DNA from 3 places in the Algoriphagus aquatilis genome. Region 1 is predicted to be linked to each of the others. Evidence: riboswitches for the same ligand, from Rfam matches in the RefSeq annotation. Region 1 holds a riboswitch; each other region holds the start of a gene.
The links. Region 1 has a riboswitch for S-adenosylmethionine ahead of ACFPIK_RS02195 (homocysteine S-methyltransferase family protein). Riboswitches for the same ligand answer to the same signal wherever they lie in the genome.
Positions count from the first base shown of each region.

Region 1 (5,365 bases):
AATTGAATGAGGCAGGATTTGATGATTTTGTACCCAAGCCATTTTCTCCTGAAGTGTTGTATGAGAAAATAAGTAAGGTTTTGAATTCAAAAGATCAGGGTTGAATTTTGGTTTAGCATTAATTTTGTCAAGTAGGAAATGGCCAAATCTAGCCGACCATTTTAAACCAAGTCAATGAATTACCTTAAGCGTATCATTCCTGTTTTTTTGACATTAGCTCTTGCTTATTCTGTTCAAGCTCAAAAACTGATGGAAAAAAGATCCTCGTTTTATGGCTTCACGGGCAGTTCAGGTGCTAAAATCAGACAGTTCAATGAGCTTCTTTCGGATCGAGGACTCTCACCGCTTCGAAATAGATACCGTACCTATGGTTTGGGTTATCAGACTCGAGTTAATGATTTTGTGGTTGGCTTTGAACTGACTCAGCATCAAAGCAAAACCAGTGAATTTGACCAGTTTGATATCAAGTATCGGACCTCCAGAGCTTTGTTGAATGTGGGCTATTCATTGACAGAAGAAGGAAAATTCCAGTTGATTCATTACATGTCCCTAGGAATGGGTTATATGAATTTTCAGATGCTGCCTTCTGAACAAGAATCTGATCTCAATTCTTTTTTACAAAGTCCGCAAAGAGGTTTTATTCTCCGAAAAAATGACATCCAGAAGGGAACAAACGGATTTGGGGATTTTTTGACAGAAATTGGTTTTCAAGCTAGCTATGATTTTGATCTGCCCGGTCGGAAAGAATCATTGGAAATCCTAGCCAAAGTTGGGTATTCCTTCAGTCCCTTTGAGGGAAGTTGGTCCATGAATGGTCTGGCATTTGACAATGCTCAAGCGGGTGCTTTTGTGAGAGTAGGAGCTGGAATTTCATTGCCCGATCGCAATTTTTTCTATAAAGACGCTACAATCGGAATTTCTTTGATCAGGGGTATTCATTTTTCTTCACCGGATAAATTCAATGCTGTATTGGAAGAAAATGGTTATCAGCCGCTACAAGGAAAACCTAGTAACTGGGGATTGCGGATACTTGGCGAAACGGATGGAATGCTCTATGGTGTGGATGTCTTCAATCTTGCGATGGATGGTCGGGCCAGCAATTCTCAAACCCACAGCTTAAACAGTCTTCGAGTTTATGGTAACGGGGGTTATAAATTCTTTCAGTATAAAAACTTTGCAATCGGTGCTATGGCTGGATTGGGATTTGGTAATCTCAGATATACGCTTTCAGCAAATGAAAAACCCGATTTCCCTGAGCTAGTCGAACAACGGTATTTTGATGGGTATCTTAAAACTGCAGGACTGATGGCTAAACCCGAAATTCTTTTTGAATATGGCATACCTATGACGGAAAGAAAGTTTTTTGATTTGGTGATCACGGCTTCGGGAGGGTATGAGGCAGGATTTCCTGGGTATAAATTGGGGGGATTACCGATGACTGATTACATGTCCGCGCCCTTTTTAACCTTTGGAATAGGCTTAAGGCCATAAGGCTGAAAAGCTTTTGTTTTTTCAAAAAAACCAGTCAAGAATTTTCATTTTGTCCCCTAAATCTCCTGTTTATTGAAGATTAGATATTACTTTTGCTTCGGCTTATCGAGAAAGACCGAGGGAAGGGCCCTGCGACGTCTTAGCAACCTGTCTACAAGGTGCTAACTCCCGTTCCGGAAATGCCGGAAATAGATGAGCGGAAGAAAGAATAGTTAGTTATTTTCTCCGTGTTTTGCTCGATTGCCTTTTTGAATTGACTTATTACAAGATGCAAAACCGAACGGAATCCCTCCTTCAATCCATTCAAAACCGAATTTTGATCCTAGATGGGGCCATGGGCACCATGATTCAGCGTTACAAACTCTCTGAGGAAGATTTCAGAACATCTGAGTTGAAGGATCATCCCAAATCGCTAAAAGGAAACAACGATTTACTGTCTTTGAGTAGGCCTGACATCATTAAGGCTATCCATAAGGAATATTTGGAGGCAGGGGCTGACATCATCGAAACCAATACTTTTTCAGGAACCACCATTGCTCAGGAAGATTATGGATTGTCTCATTTGGCTTATCAGATCAATTTTCAGTCAGCCAAATTGGCAAGAGAGGTAGCTGATGAGTTTACAGCAAACGATCCCTCCAAACCACGTTTTGTAGCAGGCGCAGTGGGCCCGACCAATCGTACTGCCTCGATTTCCCCGGATGTCAATGATCCCGGTTATCGAGCGATTACTTTTGACCAATTGGCAGAGGCCTATGCTGAGCAAGTGAGAGGCTTGTTGGATGGGGGGTCAGATATCATCTTAATTGAGACCATCTTCGATACGCTGAATGCCAAAGCTGCATTGTATGCAGTGCAGGAAGTATATGAAGAAAGAGGAATTCCCTTAGATCCCAAAGAAGGCGGAGTGCCGATCATGATCTCGGGCACTATTACCGATGCTTCGGGTAGAACGCTCTCCGGTCAGACTACTGAAGCATTTTTGATTTCCGTTTCTCACGTTCCTTTGCTCTCAGTGGGCTTGAATTGTGCTTTGGGAGCAAAAGAGCTCAGACCTTACTTAAAGGTTCTTTCTCAAAAAGCACCATTCTATGTGTCGGCCTATCCCAATGCGGGACTTCCCAATGAGTTTGGTGCTTACGATCAGGGGGCAAATGAGATGGCGGACCAGGTGCGAGACTTTTTGAGGGAAGGCATGCTAAATATTCTAGGCGGATGCTGTGGTACAACCCCTGAGCATATTAAAGCCTTGGCAAAAATGGCGGCGGAATTTCAGCCACGAAAAATTGAAGAAGAACTAGAAGAGGAGGGAAGCAATGCCTAAGCAGGACTATTTGAAACTCTCAGGCTTGGAGCCTTTGGTTTTCACCCCGACAATCAATTTTGTCAACATCGGCGAGCGAACCAATATCACCGGTTCGAAGAAATTTGCCAGACTTATCCTCAGCGGAAACTATGATGAAGCGCTGGAAATTGCCTTGGATCAGGTGAGAGGCGGTGCTCAGGTGCTCGATGTCTGCATGGATGAGGGGATGCTGGACGGTGAGTTTGCGATGGTCAGATTCCTTAATTTGATTGCTTCCGAACCAGAGATCAGTCGTATTCCCATCATGATCGATAGCTCCAAGTGGAGCATCATCTTGGCAGGTTTGAAGTGTGTTCAGGGAAAAGGGATTGTGAATTCTATCTCCCTGAAAAATGGGGAAGAAGAATTTATACAGCAGGCGAAAACGATCAAGAAGTTTGGGGCTGCCGTGGTCGTGATGGCTTTTGACGAAAAGGGTCAAGCTGATACTTACGAGCGAAGAAAAGAAATCTGCGAGCGCAGCTACCGCATCTTGGTCGATCGGATCAAATTCAATCCTCAGGACATCATTTTTGATCCGAATATTTTCCCTGTAGCTACGGGTATGGAAGAGCATCGCAGAAATGCGCTTGACTTTTTCCTTGCTACCAAATGGATTAAGGAAAACCTCCCGGGAGCTAAAGTCAGTGGTGGGGTAAGTAACGTATCCTTCTCCTTCCGTGGAAATGACCGAGTAAGGGAAGCCATGCATGCTGCTTTTCTTTATCATGCGATTCATCATGGGATGGACATGGGTATCGTCAATCCAACTATGTTGGAAGTCTATGCGGATATCCAAAAGGATCTTTTGGAGCGTGTCGAAGACGTGCTTTTTGATCGTAGGGAAGATGCGACCGAGCGATTGTTGGATTTCGCAGAAACTGTAAAAGCTGCCGATAAAAAAGAGGTGGTAAATGAAGCTTGGAGATCTCAGCCTGTATCAAAGCGTATCGAGCATGCCTTGGTGAAGGGAATTTTGGATTTTATCATTGAAGATACTGAAGCGGCAAGGCTTGAATTAGTTAATCCGCTGAAGGTGATCGAAGGCCCTCTGATGGACGGGATGAATGTGGTAGGTGATCTTTTTGGAGAAGGGAAAATGTTCCTTCCTCAAGTAGTAAAATCGGCACGGGTGATGAAAAAGGCAGTAGCCTATCTCGAGCCCTTCATGCCTTTACCGGAAGAAGGACAAGAGGCATCTTCTTTGAAGAAAATCCTGCTTGCCACCGTGAAAGGTGACGTCCATGACATCGGAAAAAACATCGTTGGAGTAGTATTGGCCTGCAATAGCTACCAAATCATCGACCTCGGTGTAATGGTGGATGCACAGAAAATAATCGATGAAGCAATCAAAAACAAGGTAGACATCATCGGATTGAGTGGTCTCATTACTCCATCCCTCGACGAAATGGTCAATGTGGCCTCTGAGATGGAGCGTCAAGGCCTAAAGATTCCTTTGCTGATCGGGGGAGCCACTACTTCCAGAATTCACACAGCGGTGAAGATTGATCCGGTCTATTCCGGAACAGTAGTTCACGTGACTGATGCGAGTAAGTCTGTTCCCATCGCAGGTGAGGCGATCTCTGAGGAAACCAAGGAGGCCTATCACAAACAAATAAAAGCTACTTACCGTGAGCTCCGCGAGGAGCACGAGGCTAAGCAGTCTGTGAAACAACTCGTCAGCTACGAAGAGGCTAAGGCCAATCCAGTAGAAATTGATTGGAGTTCATTTGAGCCGGTGAAGCCTAAAAAGCTGGGAAGAACTGTCTTGGAAGATCTGGATTTGACGGTATTGAAAAAATACATCGATTGGACACCATTCTTCAGCACGTGGATGCTTAGTGGGAAATACCCAAAAATATTCGAAGATCCAATCGTAGGAGACGAGGCAAAGCGGCTTTTCGCAGATGCGCAAGCCATGTTGGACCGATTGATTGCGGAGCGTTGGCTCTCTGCCAAGGCGGTTTTCACCTTGCTGCCTGTACAGCGAAAGCAAGATGATGCTGTCGTCTTTGAGCCGAATGATGAGAACTTTGAGATTGCCCGATTCCACTTTTTGCGTCAGCAAGGAAAGAAAGGTAAAGGAGTACCAAACCGATCACTCGCAGACTACCTGCATCCTGATCAGACAGATTACCTAGGTTGCTTTGCGGTGACAGCTGGCTTGGGAATGGAAGCAAAATTGGCCGAGTTCCAAGCGGCAGGAGACGACTACAATGACATTCTATTCAAAGCATTGGCCGATAGATTAGCAGAGGCAGCTGCAGAGTATGTACACGAGATAGTGAGAAAAGAATATTGGGGCTATTCTACGGAGGAAGGACTTGATACAGAGTCATTGATCCGTGAAGAATATCCGGGTATCAGACCTGCACCAGGCTACCCGGCATGTCCTGAGCACTCGGAAAAAGAAACTATTGCGAAACTCTTGGATCTCGAAAACACCGTAGGCATCACGCTGACTTCAAGCTTTGCGATGTATCCGACCAGCTCTGTTTCTGGGTTTTACTTCGGTCATCCAGAGTCTAA
Region 1 is NZ_JBHSKS010000001.1:522,544-527,908, forward strand. Features, by position in the region: gene ACFPIK_RS02185 (PAS domain S-box protein) at 1-104, shown strand, start outside; gene ACFPIK_RS02190 (hypothetical protein) at 175-1,491, shown strand; SAM riboswitch class I at 1,591-1,690, shown strand; gene ACFPIK_RS02195 (homocysteine S-methyltransferase family protein) at 1,760-2,815, shown strand; gene metH (methionine synthase) at 2,808-5,365, shown strand, end outside.

Region 2 (5,365 bases), on a different contig from region 1:
CGAACTTTAACCACCGAGCTTTTGGGATTTGCTGATCTGCACCACAATGTAATCAATGCCCAAAACAGCCGTGGAAAAACAGAAAGAACCCTAGCTTTTGCTTTGGCAGGTATCGCCGGAACGCTCAACAAACTAGCGACCGATGTGTGCTTGTTTATGAACCAGCATTTTGCGTTCATTACCTTTCCTGACAATCTGACTACAGGAAGCAGCATTATGCCCCACAAGAAAAACCCGGATGTTTTTGAACTGATCCGGGCAAAAACCAATCAGATACAGGCGGTGCCGACTGCTGTGAGCTTTCTTTTGACAAACATGAGTACAGGTTATCACCGGGATATGCAGCTGCTGAAGGAGGAGATTTTTCCTGCTTTTGATACGTTGAAGTCCTGTCTGTGCATGAGCACCTTTATGCTTAAAGAAATCAAAGTGAAGCAAAACATCCTTCAAGATTCATTTTACAAGCATCTCTTTTCAGTCGAAGTAGTGAATGACCTCGTACTACAGGGTGTGCCTTTCCGAGATGCTTACAAAAAAGTGGGCCTGGATATCGAGGCGGGTCAATTTGCACCCGATCAGAGTCAAGTCAATCATTCCCATGAAGGAAGTATTGGAAACCTTTGTTTATCAGCAATAAAATCAAAAATGGCGACCCAGCTTTCTGACTTTGATTTCAAGAAAATAGATCGGGCATTTCAAGAATTACTCAAATAACTCGAGCAATTTAGCTAAAGGCAGAAATCTTAATTTTCATTTGTGAATTTTACCTTTATCTTAAAATGTTTTTATGATAAAAACTTCAGAGCAAGAGTAAACTTCTATGAAAAGCCTTTTAGGTTCCAATTTACGCTATGATCTTAAGGCCAGTTTGGTGGTCTTTTTGGTAGCACTTCCCCTTTGTTTAGGTATAGCCATCGCAAGTGGCGCTCCTCCTATGTCAGGTTTAATCGCAGGTATAGTTGGTGGAGTAATAGTGGGAGCATTTTCCAAATCTCATGTGTCAGTCAGTGGTCCTGCTGCAGGCTTGACAGTCATTGTTTTGGATTCCATTTCCAGTCTGGGAACATTTGAGCTTTTTCTGGGAGCGTTGGTGGCGGCAGGCTTGATCCAATTGATTTTAGGTTTTGCCAAGGCTGGAGTTTTGGGATACTATTTTCCTCATTCAGTCATCAAGGGAATGCTTACCGCCATTGGATTGATCTTGATTTTGAAGCAGATTCCACATGCGCTAGGCTATGACAAGGACTTCATAGGTGACTTTGCCTTTCAGCAGATGGATAAGCATAATTCCTTCACAGAGATTTATTATGCATTTCAGTATTACAGTCCAGGAGCTATCCCAATTGTATTGATCGCTTTAGCCATTTTGATATTTTTTGAAAGACCTCAAGTCAAAAATCACAAACTGCTCGGAGCAATACCGGGAGCATTATGGGCTGTTTTATCTGGAATTTTATTGAATAGTTTATACGCTAAGGTTCAGCCTGATTGGCTATTGAAGGATGAGCATTTGGTTTCTATTCCTTCTTTAACCAGTTTGAGTCAACTTCCTTCACTTCTCACTTTTCCCGACTTTGGGTTGATTGCCGATTCAGCTTTTTGGATTGTGGCCGTGACATTGGCTGTGATTGGAAGCATTGAAACTTTACTATCCATAGAAGCAGGCGACAAAATGGATCCATACAAGCGGATCACACCTTCCAGCAAAGAATTGGTCGCTCAAGGAATTGGCAATACAATTTCGGGATTGATCGGTGGACTACCGGTGACAGCCGTGATCGTGAGAACATCCGCCAATATTGCCTCAGGAGCGCGGACGAAGCTTTCCGCGATTTTTCATGGTATACTTTTAATGGTTTTAGTGTTGAGTATTCCAGGATTTTTGAACCAAATTCCTTTGAGTTGCCTTGCGGCTGTGCTTTTTATGGTAGGCTATAAACTTGCCAAACCTTCGATTTTTATTCATGAATTTGAAAAAGGATGGAACCAGTTTTTACCATTTTTTTTCACAGTAATTGCCATTCTATTGACAGACCTGTTGGTGGGAATTGGTATTGGAATGGTGGTTGGGTTGTTTTTTGTAATGAAAACCAATTTTCAACGATCCGTCACCGTTACAGAACTGAACGGCAACTACTTAGTGAAGCTTCAAAAAGATGTTTCTTTTCTCAATAAAGCTCCATTGATGAAGGAATTGACTCAAATACCTGAAGGAAGTTATGTGATTTTGAATGCTTCCAAAGCGGTATTTATCGATCATGATATTCAAGAGGTTTTGAATGATTTCATTGCTTCAGCACATTCCAAAAATATTACCATCACCATAGAAGGATACACCTATCACTTAAGAGAAGTCCAATGAACCCATACGAGAAACTACTATTACAAAACAAAGCTTGGTCGGAAGAGAAGCTTCAAGTAGATAAGGACTTTTTCAACCGTCTAGCCCATCAGCAGCGACCGAAATTCCTTTGGATAGGCTGCTCAGACAGCCGTGTTCCTGCGAATGAAATCACGGGAACCGATCCTGGTGAAGTTTTCGTCCACCGGAATATCGCAAATATGGTGGTGCATACTGATTTGAATTTGCTCTCAGTCCTACAGTATGCGGTGGAAGTGCTCAAGGTAGAGCATATCATCGTATGCGGGCATTATGGCTGTGGTGGTGTAGAAGCTGCCCTGGGCCATCAAAGCTTTGGATTGATCAATAAGTGGCTGCGAAATATCAAAGAGGTATATAAAACCTATGAATCAGAGATCGATTCAATCCCAGACCATAAAGCCCGCGTCAACCGTCTTGTGGAGTTAAATGTCCTGGAGCAATGCCAGGATTTACTGAAGACTTCAATTATTCAAAAAGCATGGAAAGACCGCCAGTCACCTGAAATTCATGGTTGGGTATATGGCTTGGATAATGGATTGGTGAAGGAATTAACTACGATTAAACCAGATTTTGACAACATTCATCCTGTCTTCAGGTATTCAGACGATCAATTCTGAAAAATTCAAAAAAGAATTTAAGCCCCTATTGTTTGATTTTCAAAAATAGGGGCTTTTCTTTGCAGCATCCTTTCACTTTTTTCCAGTGTGAGGATTTATAAAGAAGAGGCGAGAGACAGGCTCTAAGACCCTCTGGCAACCTGGAAAATCCAAGGTGCCAATTCCTGCCAAATGAGAAGGTCTCATTTGGAACTATAAATTCCTCGTATGATGAAAAGGCATCTTTACCTCCTCCAATTTCTTAGGCTTCAAGCCAAAAAATCAAAATCTTCAGGATCATCGGACAGATTGAATCATTCTGGTTCTATGCTCTTTTCGTGTTTTTCAGGATTTAACAAAACCTTTCTTTTCTAATAAATTCTTAACCCTTTAAACCTCAATTTTATGTCAGCAATCTATCGTTTTGAAACTCTTCAGCTACATGCCGGACAAGCTCCTGACCCTGCAACTAATTCGCGGGCTGTACCGATTTATCAGACCACATCGTATGTTTTCAACTCTGCCGAGCATGGTGCCAATCTGTTTGGATTAAAAGAATTTGGAAACATCTACACCCGGATCATGAATCCGACCACGGATGTTTTTGAAAAAAGAATTGCAGCCTTGGAAGGCGGTGTAGCAGCTGTAGCTACCAGTTCAGGGCAAGCAGCACAACTATTGGCCTTGCACAACATTCTTCAGGCAGGGGAAAATTTTGTCTCCTCTCCTTACTTGTATGGAGGAACTTACAATCAGTTTAAGGTGGCATTTAAGCGCCTAGGGATTGATGCTCGATTTGCCAAAAGTGACAAAGCAGAAGATTTGGAGAAACTGATTGATGATAAAACCAAAGCCATCTATCTGGAAACAATCGGAAATCCTGAGTTTAACATTCCGGATTTTGAATCAGTAGCTGCACTAGCCAAAAAGCATGGAATACCCTTGGTCGTAGATAATACTTTTGGTGCGGGTGGATTCCTTTGCCAACCTATCGCTCATGGAGCAAATATTGTGACAGCTTCAGCGACCAAATGGATCGGTGGACACGGAACTTCCATTGGTGGTATCATCGTAGACGGAGGTAACTTCAATTGGGGTAATGGAAAATTTCCTCAATTCTCAGAGCCATCTGAAGGATACCATGGCTTGAATTTCTGGGAGGTTTTTGGCGAAAACAACCCACTTGGACTTCCCAATATTGCTTTTGCCATTCGCACACGGGTAGAAGGTCTACGGGATCTGGGACCTGCTATTAGCCCATTTAACTCGTTCCTCTTACTTCAAGGCATCGAGACACTTTCCCTTCGAGTGCAACGTACGGTGGACAATGCTTTGGAAATTGCCAAATGGCTGGAAGCTCATCCAAAGGTCTCCAAAGTAAATTACCCTGGACTTACCTCTTCACCTTATCACGATGCTGCCAAAAAATACCTTAAACATGGTTTTGGAGGAGTGCTGAGTTTTGAGATCAAAGGCGATAAAGCATCCACTTCTCATTTCATCAATAAGCTCCAGTTGATTTCTCACTTAGCGAATGTAGGAGATGCCAAGACGCTGATTATTCAGCCCTCTGCTACAACGCATCAGCAACTCAACGATGAGGAACAAAAAGCTGCTGGTGTGACTCCTACCCTGCTTCGATTATCCCTTGGCATCGAACACATCGAAGATATCAAGGCTGATTTGCAGCAGGCATTTGACCAAATCTAATTACTCCTAATTACCCCAATGAACCTTATCAGCGAATTCGCAGACTTGACTATGACGCAGGAAATTTTCCATTCCCAAGAGCCTCTAACCTTAGAATCAGGTGAAATTCTTTCTCAATTTCATCTCGCCTACACTACCTATGGTCAGCTCAATCCGGAAAAATCCAATGTCATCTGGGTGGTCCATGCTCTGACAGGAGATTCAAAAGCTGCAGAATGGTGGAGCGGACTGATCGGAGAAGATAAATTCTTTGATCCGGGCAATCATTTCATCATCTGCGCCAATCTTCTGGGAAGCAATTATGGCTCATCAAATCCATTCAGCATCAATCCCGAAACAGGAGAAGCTTATTTCTATGACTTTCCCCAAGTAACGCCAAGGGACTTAGCTGCAAGTCTGGAAGCCCTGCGAATTCATCTGGAGTTAGAGAAAATCCATACGCTGATCGGAGGTTCACTAGGTGGGCAAGTTGCACTGGAGTGGGCAGTGACTTTAGGTCAAAAACTGAAAAATGCCGTGATTTTGGCATCTACAGCTAAAACCTCTCCTTGGGTAATCGGATTCAACGAAACCCAGCGGATGGCCATTGAGTCTGATTGTACCTGGGGAAATCGGAAGGAAGATGCTGGTAAAAAAGGCTTGGAAACAGCACGTGCCATTGCCATGCTCAGCTACA
Region 2 is NZ_JBHSKS010000002.1:342,138-347,502, forward strand. Features, by position in the region: gene argH (argininosuccinate lyase) at 1-714, shown strand, start outside; gene ACFPIK_RS03810 (SulP family inorganic anion transporter) at 821-2,362, shown strand; gene can (carbonate dehydratase) at 2,359-3,000, shown strand; SAM riboswitch class I at 3,093-3,201, shown strand; gene ACFPIK_RS03820 (O-acetylhomoserine aminocarboxypropyltransferase/cysteine synthase family protein) at 3,385-4,689, shown strand; gene ACFPIK_RS03825 (homoserine O-acetyltransferase family protein) at 4,708-5,365, shown strand, end outside.
Region 2: linked by a shared signal. The riboswitch ahead of ACFPIK_RS03820 (O-acetylhomoserine aminocarboxypropyltransferase/cysteine synthase family protein) and the one ahead of ACFPIK_RS02195 (homocysteine S-methyltransferase family protein) in region 1 are both predicted to bind S-adenosylmethionine.

Region 3 (5,365 bases), on a different contig from region 1:
CTCAATCCGATCTTGACCTTTCGGGCGAGCAATTGGCGAGGGGTTATTGTGCTTCGTGCCATGTGATGCCTGAGCCTGAAGTTTTAGATAGAACCACCTGGGAAAAAGTTCTTCCAGATATGCGCAAGCGCATGGGATTGTACTTGGAGGAGGATTTTGGTACTTCGCTACCTGAAGATGAAGGGGTGCCGGATGGAATTTATTCTAAAATCCCTTTCATAACCCGTGAAAAATGGGAAAAGCTCCAATCTTATTATTTGGAAAATGCTCCGGATATGCCACTTCCTCAAGAGTCCAAGGTTGCCCCGCGAGTGGGGATTCCGGGGTTCAATTTGGAGGTGCCTAATTTTCCCTTTGTCAGGTCAAGCTTGACGACCATGCTCCGTGTCCATCCCAAAACAGGAAAGTTGTGGTTGGGCCATCGGTTTAGGGCATTGTTTGAACTCGACCCTGCCAATCAATTTTCACAGCTTGATTCCATCCCCACTGCAGTCGCACCGGTAGAAATCCGTTGGAAGGAGGATCAATCTTTTGAGTTACTCACCATGGGATTGATGGACCCCGCCAATGATTCGATTGGTTCAGTTTCTACTTTTGTAAAAAATGATGGTGCTTGGAAGTCACAGCCAGTATTTGAAAAACTCATGCGACCTGTCCATGTGGAAGTGGCTGATTGGAATGGCGATGGTAAGCCGGATTATGTCATCTCCCAATTTGGTAATCACCTAGGTAAATTAAGTCTTCATCTGAGCAAGGATACAGCTTTTCAAGAGGTGATTCTCAAAAAGGATCCCGGAGCAAGGCGTTCGATGGCAGTGGATTACGATGGGGATGGAGATTTGGATATCCTAGTCTTAATGACTCAAGCAAAAGAGGGATTGGTTTTGTTTGAAAATACGGGCGGTGGGAAGTTTAAGGAAAAGCAATTAGTCAGTTTTCAGCCTGCCTTTGGATCAAGCGATTTTAGATTTGAAGACATGAATGGCGACGGGAAAGCTGAACTCATATTGGTCAATGGTGACAATGCGGATCAGAGTCAAATCCTGAAAAATTACCATGGTGTCCGAATTTTTGAACGCGATAACTCAGGTGAATTTGAGGAAAAATGGTTTTATCCCATGCATGGAGCGACTGGATTGGAAGTGGGAGATTTTGACCAGGATGGGAAAATGGATGTGGTGGCCATTGCTTTTTTTCCCGATCGAAATCAAAAACCTCATCAAAACTTGATTTATTTCAAACAGGAAAAGCCTGATTCCTTCCTCCCTTTTGTCTTGAAAGAGCAATTGGAAGATCATTGGCTGACGTTAACCAAGGGGGACCTGGACAAGGATGGAGATGAGGATTTGATTGTGGGGACATTTGCTTTCGACCAGCTCTATCAGGCACCTACCAAACAATGGAGACCCTTTGTAGTTTTGAGGAATCAATTGAAATAAAATTCTGTAATTATCTATTTCATCCAAATTAATAATTTAATATTCGGAATATTTGGCTCTATTTTTTCATTTTTCATTGAAAATCAGTAGCTTCTTTTATCTCTAAGGGGAAAAACTATGGTAAAAAGTTTTCAAGGGGTAAAAGTGGTGGAGCCTAAGACCCCGGCTCAGCCTATTTTGGTGAGAGACCACATGACATCGAAGTTGGTGACTTTTGGGCCTGATGATACGATCGATCAGGTGATGGAAGCCTTGACCAAGCGGAAAATTTCCGGTGCACCTGTCGTGGACGAAGGTGGAGCATTGATTGGGATTATCTCTGAGGTGGATTGCCTTAGGGAGATTATCAAAGGAAAATATACCAATACCGTCCGTTTTCCCGCTAAAGTGCATGAGTTAATGACTCGGGATGTGATGACGTTGTCTCCGGATATGACACTTTTTGATGCTGCTCAAAAGTTTTTGGAGTATCAGATCCGAAGATTTCCTGTATTGAAAAATGGGCAACTGGTCGGGCAGATCAGTCTCAGTGATGTAATTCGGGCCTTTCCCTCTCTCAAACATACCACCTGGTAAAACCAAAAACGCCCCGAAATTTCGGGGCGTTTTTGGTTCGAGCTTATTTTGATTTTTCGATGGCTCTTTCGACATCCTTTAAGATGTCTTCGTAATGCTCCAATCCTACAGAAAGCCGTACCAGTCCGTCGCTGATTCCCACTTGTGCACGTTCTTCAGGAGAAAGTTTGCTATGAGTAGTCGATGCAGGATGCGTAATGATGCTGCGGCTGTCTCCTAAATTTGGAGTGATGGAAATCATTTGTAGCTGATCGATGAAGCGCTGTGCGCGGGCCAAACCACCTTTCAGTGTTAGGGTAATTATCCCGCCTCCAGCTTTCATTTGTTTCAAAGCCAGGTCGTGCTGTGGATGAGACTTGAGAAATGGATAGCGAACTGCATCTAGTTCAGGATTTCCTTCAAAATATTGGGCGATTTTTAGGGCATTTTCGCAGTGTCTGTCCATCCTTACCGCTAGCGTTTCCATGCTCTTGGATAAAATCCAGGCATTAAATGGTGAGATCGATGGTCCAGTATGGCGGGTGAAAAACTGCACCTCTTTGATCAGATCTTTTTTCCCCAAAATCAGGCCGCCCAAAACTCTGCCTTGTCCATCGATATACTTGGTGGCACTGTGGGTGACGATGTGTGCCCCCCATTTAGCAGGTTGCTGCAGGTAAGGCGTGGCAAAGCAATTGTCTACCACGAGGATCAGGTTGTGTGCCGCCGCAAACTTTCCTGCCCATTCCAAATCGATAATTTCCAGGCCCGGATTGGAAGGGGTTTCCAAAAATAGCATTTTGGTGTTAGGCTGCACCAGCTTGTCCCAATTTTGGCAATCCGAAATGTCTCCATAAGTAGAAGTAATACCCCACTTTGGAAATACTCGGGTTAGCAATTGATGAGTCGATCCAAAAAGTGATCGGGAAGCCAAAATGTGATCTCCTTGCTGTAGGAGTGAAGCAATGCTTCCAAACATGGCAGCCATTCCTGAAGCTGTCGCGATTCCGTCTTCGGTACCTTCCGCGCGGCAGACCTTTTCGATCAAATCGGAAGAATTTGGATTGGAATAGCGGGAGTAGATATTGCCTTGAATCTCGTCTGCAAACATCGCCCGTGCTTCCTCGGCGGATTCAAAGGTAAAGCTGGAAGTGATGAAAATGGGTGAGGAGTGTTCTTTGAGATCGGATCGGCGCTGGATGCGGATGGCATCGGTTTCGAAATGAGACATGGGTTTGGTCGGTTTGAATGCTATTGGGTACTTGGAAACTGAAAAAGAATTTCCCCAAAGAAGAAAACCGAACCAGAAAGTGGGGTAGAGTTGAATCTCGCCAATTTATAGTTCCCGCTTTGGGTAGGACTTGGCACCTTTCTCCTTGGCAGGGATGGTTGCCAGAGGGTCATCGAGCCTAGTCTCTCGCCTCTTCTTTATAAATCAGTTGCCTGAAGTGTCACAAAGAAAGAGGGAGAATTGGTCAAATCCAAATCTCCCTTCATTTCAGTCGTTGTATTGTGTCATGGTTTGTGCGATTCCCGCTGTGCAAAAGCCATAAACCATGTCTATGGCTTTATCCATCATGGAAGGCAGTTCGTCAAATTCCTGCTGAGTGAATCTCCCCAAAACATATTCTACTTGCCGTCCTTTTGGGAAATTGTCACCAATTCCCATCCGAAGTCTGGGGTAGTCTTGTCCACCGCACAGTTCTTCGATATTCTTTAATCCGTTGTGCCCCGCAGCACTTCCTTTGGCCCTCATTCGAAGCTTGGCAAAAGGAATGGCCATGTCATCCACCAAGACAAGTAAGTTTTCTTTTGGGATAGCGAGTTCCTTCATCCAGTAGTTGACAGCCTTTCCGCTCAGGTTCATGTAGGTGGTTGGCTTGATCAAATGCAGGGATCGGCCTTTATGTTTGATTTCGGATTTAAAAGCCAAGCGCTCGCTTTTCCAGGTCACACCTTCCTTATCAGCCAAGCGGTCTAGTGTCAAAAAGCCGATGTTGTGGCGGGTGAGTTCGTACTCCGGACCTATATTTCCCAATCCTACAATAAGGTATTTCATGCTGAAGCTATAAGGGTTGATTAGACCTGTCAGGTTTCAAAAACCTGACAGGTCTGGATTCGATCTAGTGTTAAACAAAAAATCCTGCTCATTGCTGGGCAGGATTTGTTGATTTCGGAGTCAGGATTATTCTCCTTTCTTGCCTCTGAGCGCTCTTGGAATACCAATAGTCACGATAGACACATTTGGAGAAGTAAGGATTTCATATCCTTCAGCCTTCAATTCACCTACCTTGAAAGATTTTCCAAGATCAAGGTTGGAAATATCAGCCACGATGAAGTCAGGAAGGTTTTTAGCCAAACCTTTTACTTTCAATCTTCTGGTCTTAAATTCCATTTTACCACCTTTTGCCATACCTGGAGAGCTACCTTCGATTTTCACAGGAATTTCGAATTTGATTGCTTTGTCTTCCGTGTAAGCCATGAAATCTGCGTGAAGCAAGGTTTCACTTACTGGGTGGAATTGTGCTTCCTTCAATACGGCTTTGATGATTCTGCCTTCGATGTTCAACTCAACCAAGTGAACATCTGGGGTATAGATCAAGTCGCGGAAAAGGATCGCTGGGGAATAGAAATGAACTTGCTCAGGGATACCTGGACCATAAACTACACAGGGTACATTACCGGAATCTCTGATTTCGTTCAAAGCGGCACTGTCGAGATTTGCTCTTTTAAACCCTATAATCTCTAGTGTTCTCATATGTATTTGTATTTAAAATTGGTTCTTAAATAAATAATGAACTGATCGATGTGTGTCCTGTGACGGCGTGTATGGCTTTGCCAAACAACTCAGCAACGGTCAGTACTCTAATTTTCGAAGATTGCTGCTTGAGAGAAAGTGTGTCGGTCACGACAAGTTCTTCCAAAACAGAATTTTCAATGTTTTCATAAGCTTTTCCTGAAAGTACTCCATGCGTAACGATGGCCCTTACAGAATTTGCTCCTTTTTCCATGATGATCTGAGCAGCCTTGCAAAGCGTACCTGCTGTATCTACCAAATCATCTACGAGAATCACGTCTTTGCCTTCCACGTCGCCGATGACTTGCATGGATGCTACCTCGTTGGCTCTTTTTCTGTGCTTGTCACAGACGACCATTTCTACCTCGAAGTGCTTTGCAAAGGATCTCGCCCTTGCCACACCTCCCACATCCGGGGCTGCGAAGATCATGTCTTTCAGCCGAAGTGTGCTCAAATAGGGCGCAAATATAGCAGAACCATTCAAATGATCCAATGGGATATCAAAAAATCCCTGGATTTGACCGGCGTGTAAGTCACAAGTCATGATCCGATCCGCGCCCGCCGAGGTAAGCAT
Region 3 is NZ_JBHSKS010000006.1:213,009-218,373, forward strand. Features, by position in the region: gene ACFPIK_RS10120 (FG-GAP repeat domain-containing protein) at 1-1,439, shown strand, start outside; gene ACFPIK_RS10125 (CBS domain-containing protein) at 1,557-2,015, shown strand; gene ACFPIK_RS10130 (trans-sulfuration enzyme family protein) at 2,059-3,225, opposite strand; SAM riboswitch class I at 3,328-3,431, opposite strand; gene pth (aminoacyl-tRNA hydrolase) at 3,493-4,053, opposite strand; gene ACFPIK_RS10140 (50S ribosomal protein L25/general stress protein Ctc) at 4,180-4,752, opposite strand; gene ACFPIK_RS10145 (ribose-phosphate pyrophosphokinase) at 4,778-5,365, opposite strand, start outside.
Region 3: linked by a shared signal. The riboswitch ahead of ACFPIK_RS10130 (trans-sulfuration enzyme family protein) and the one ahead of ACFPIK_RS02195 (homocysteine S-methyltransferase family protein) in region 1 are both predicted to bind S-adenosylmethionine.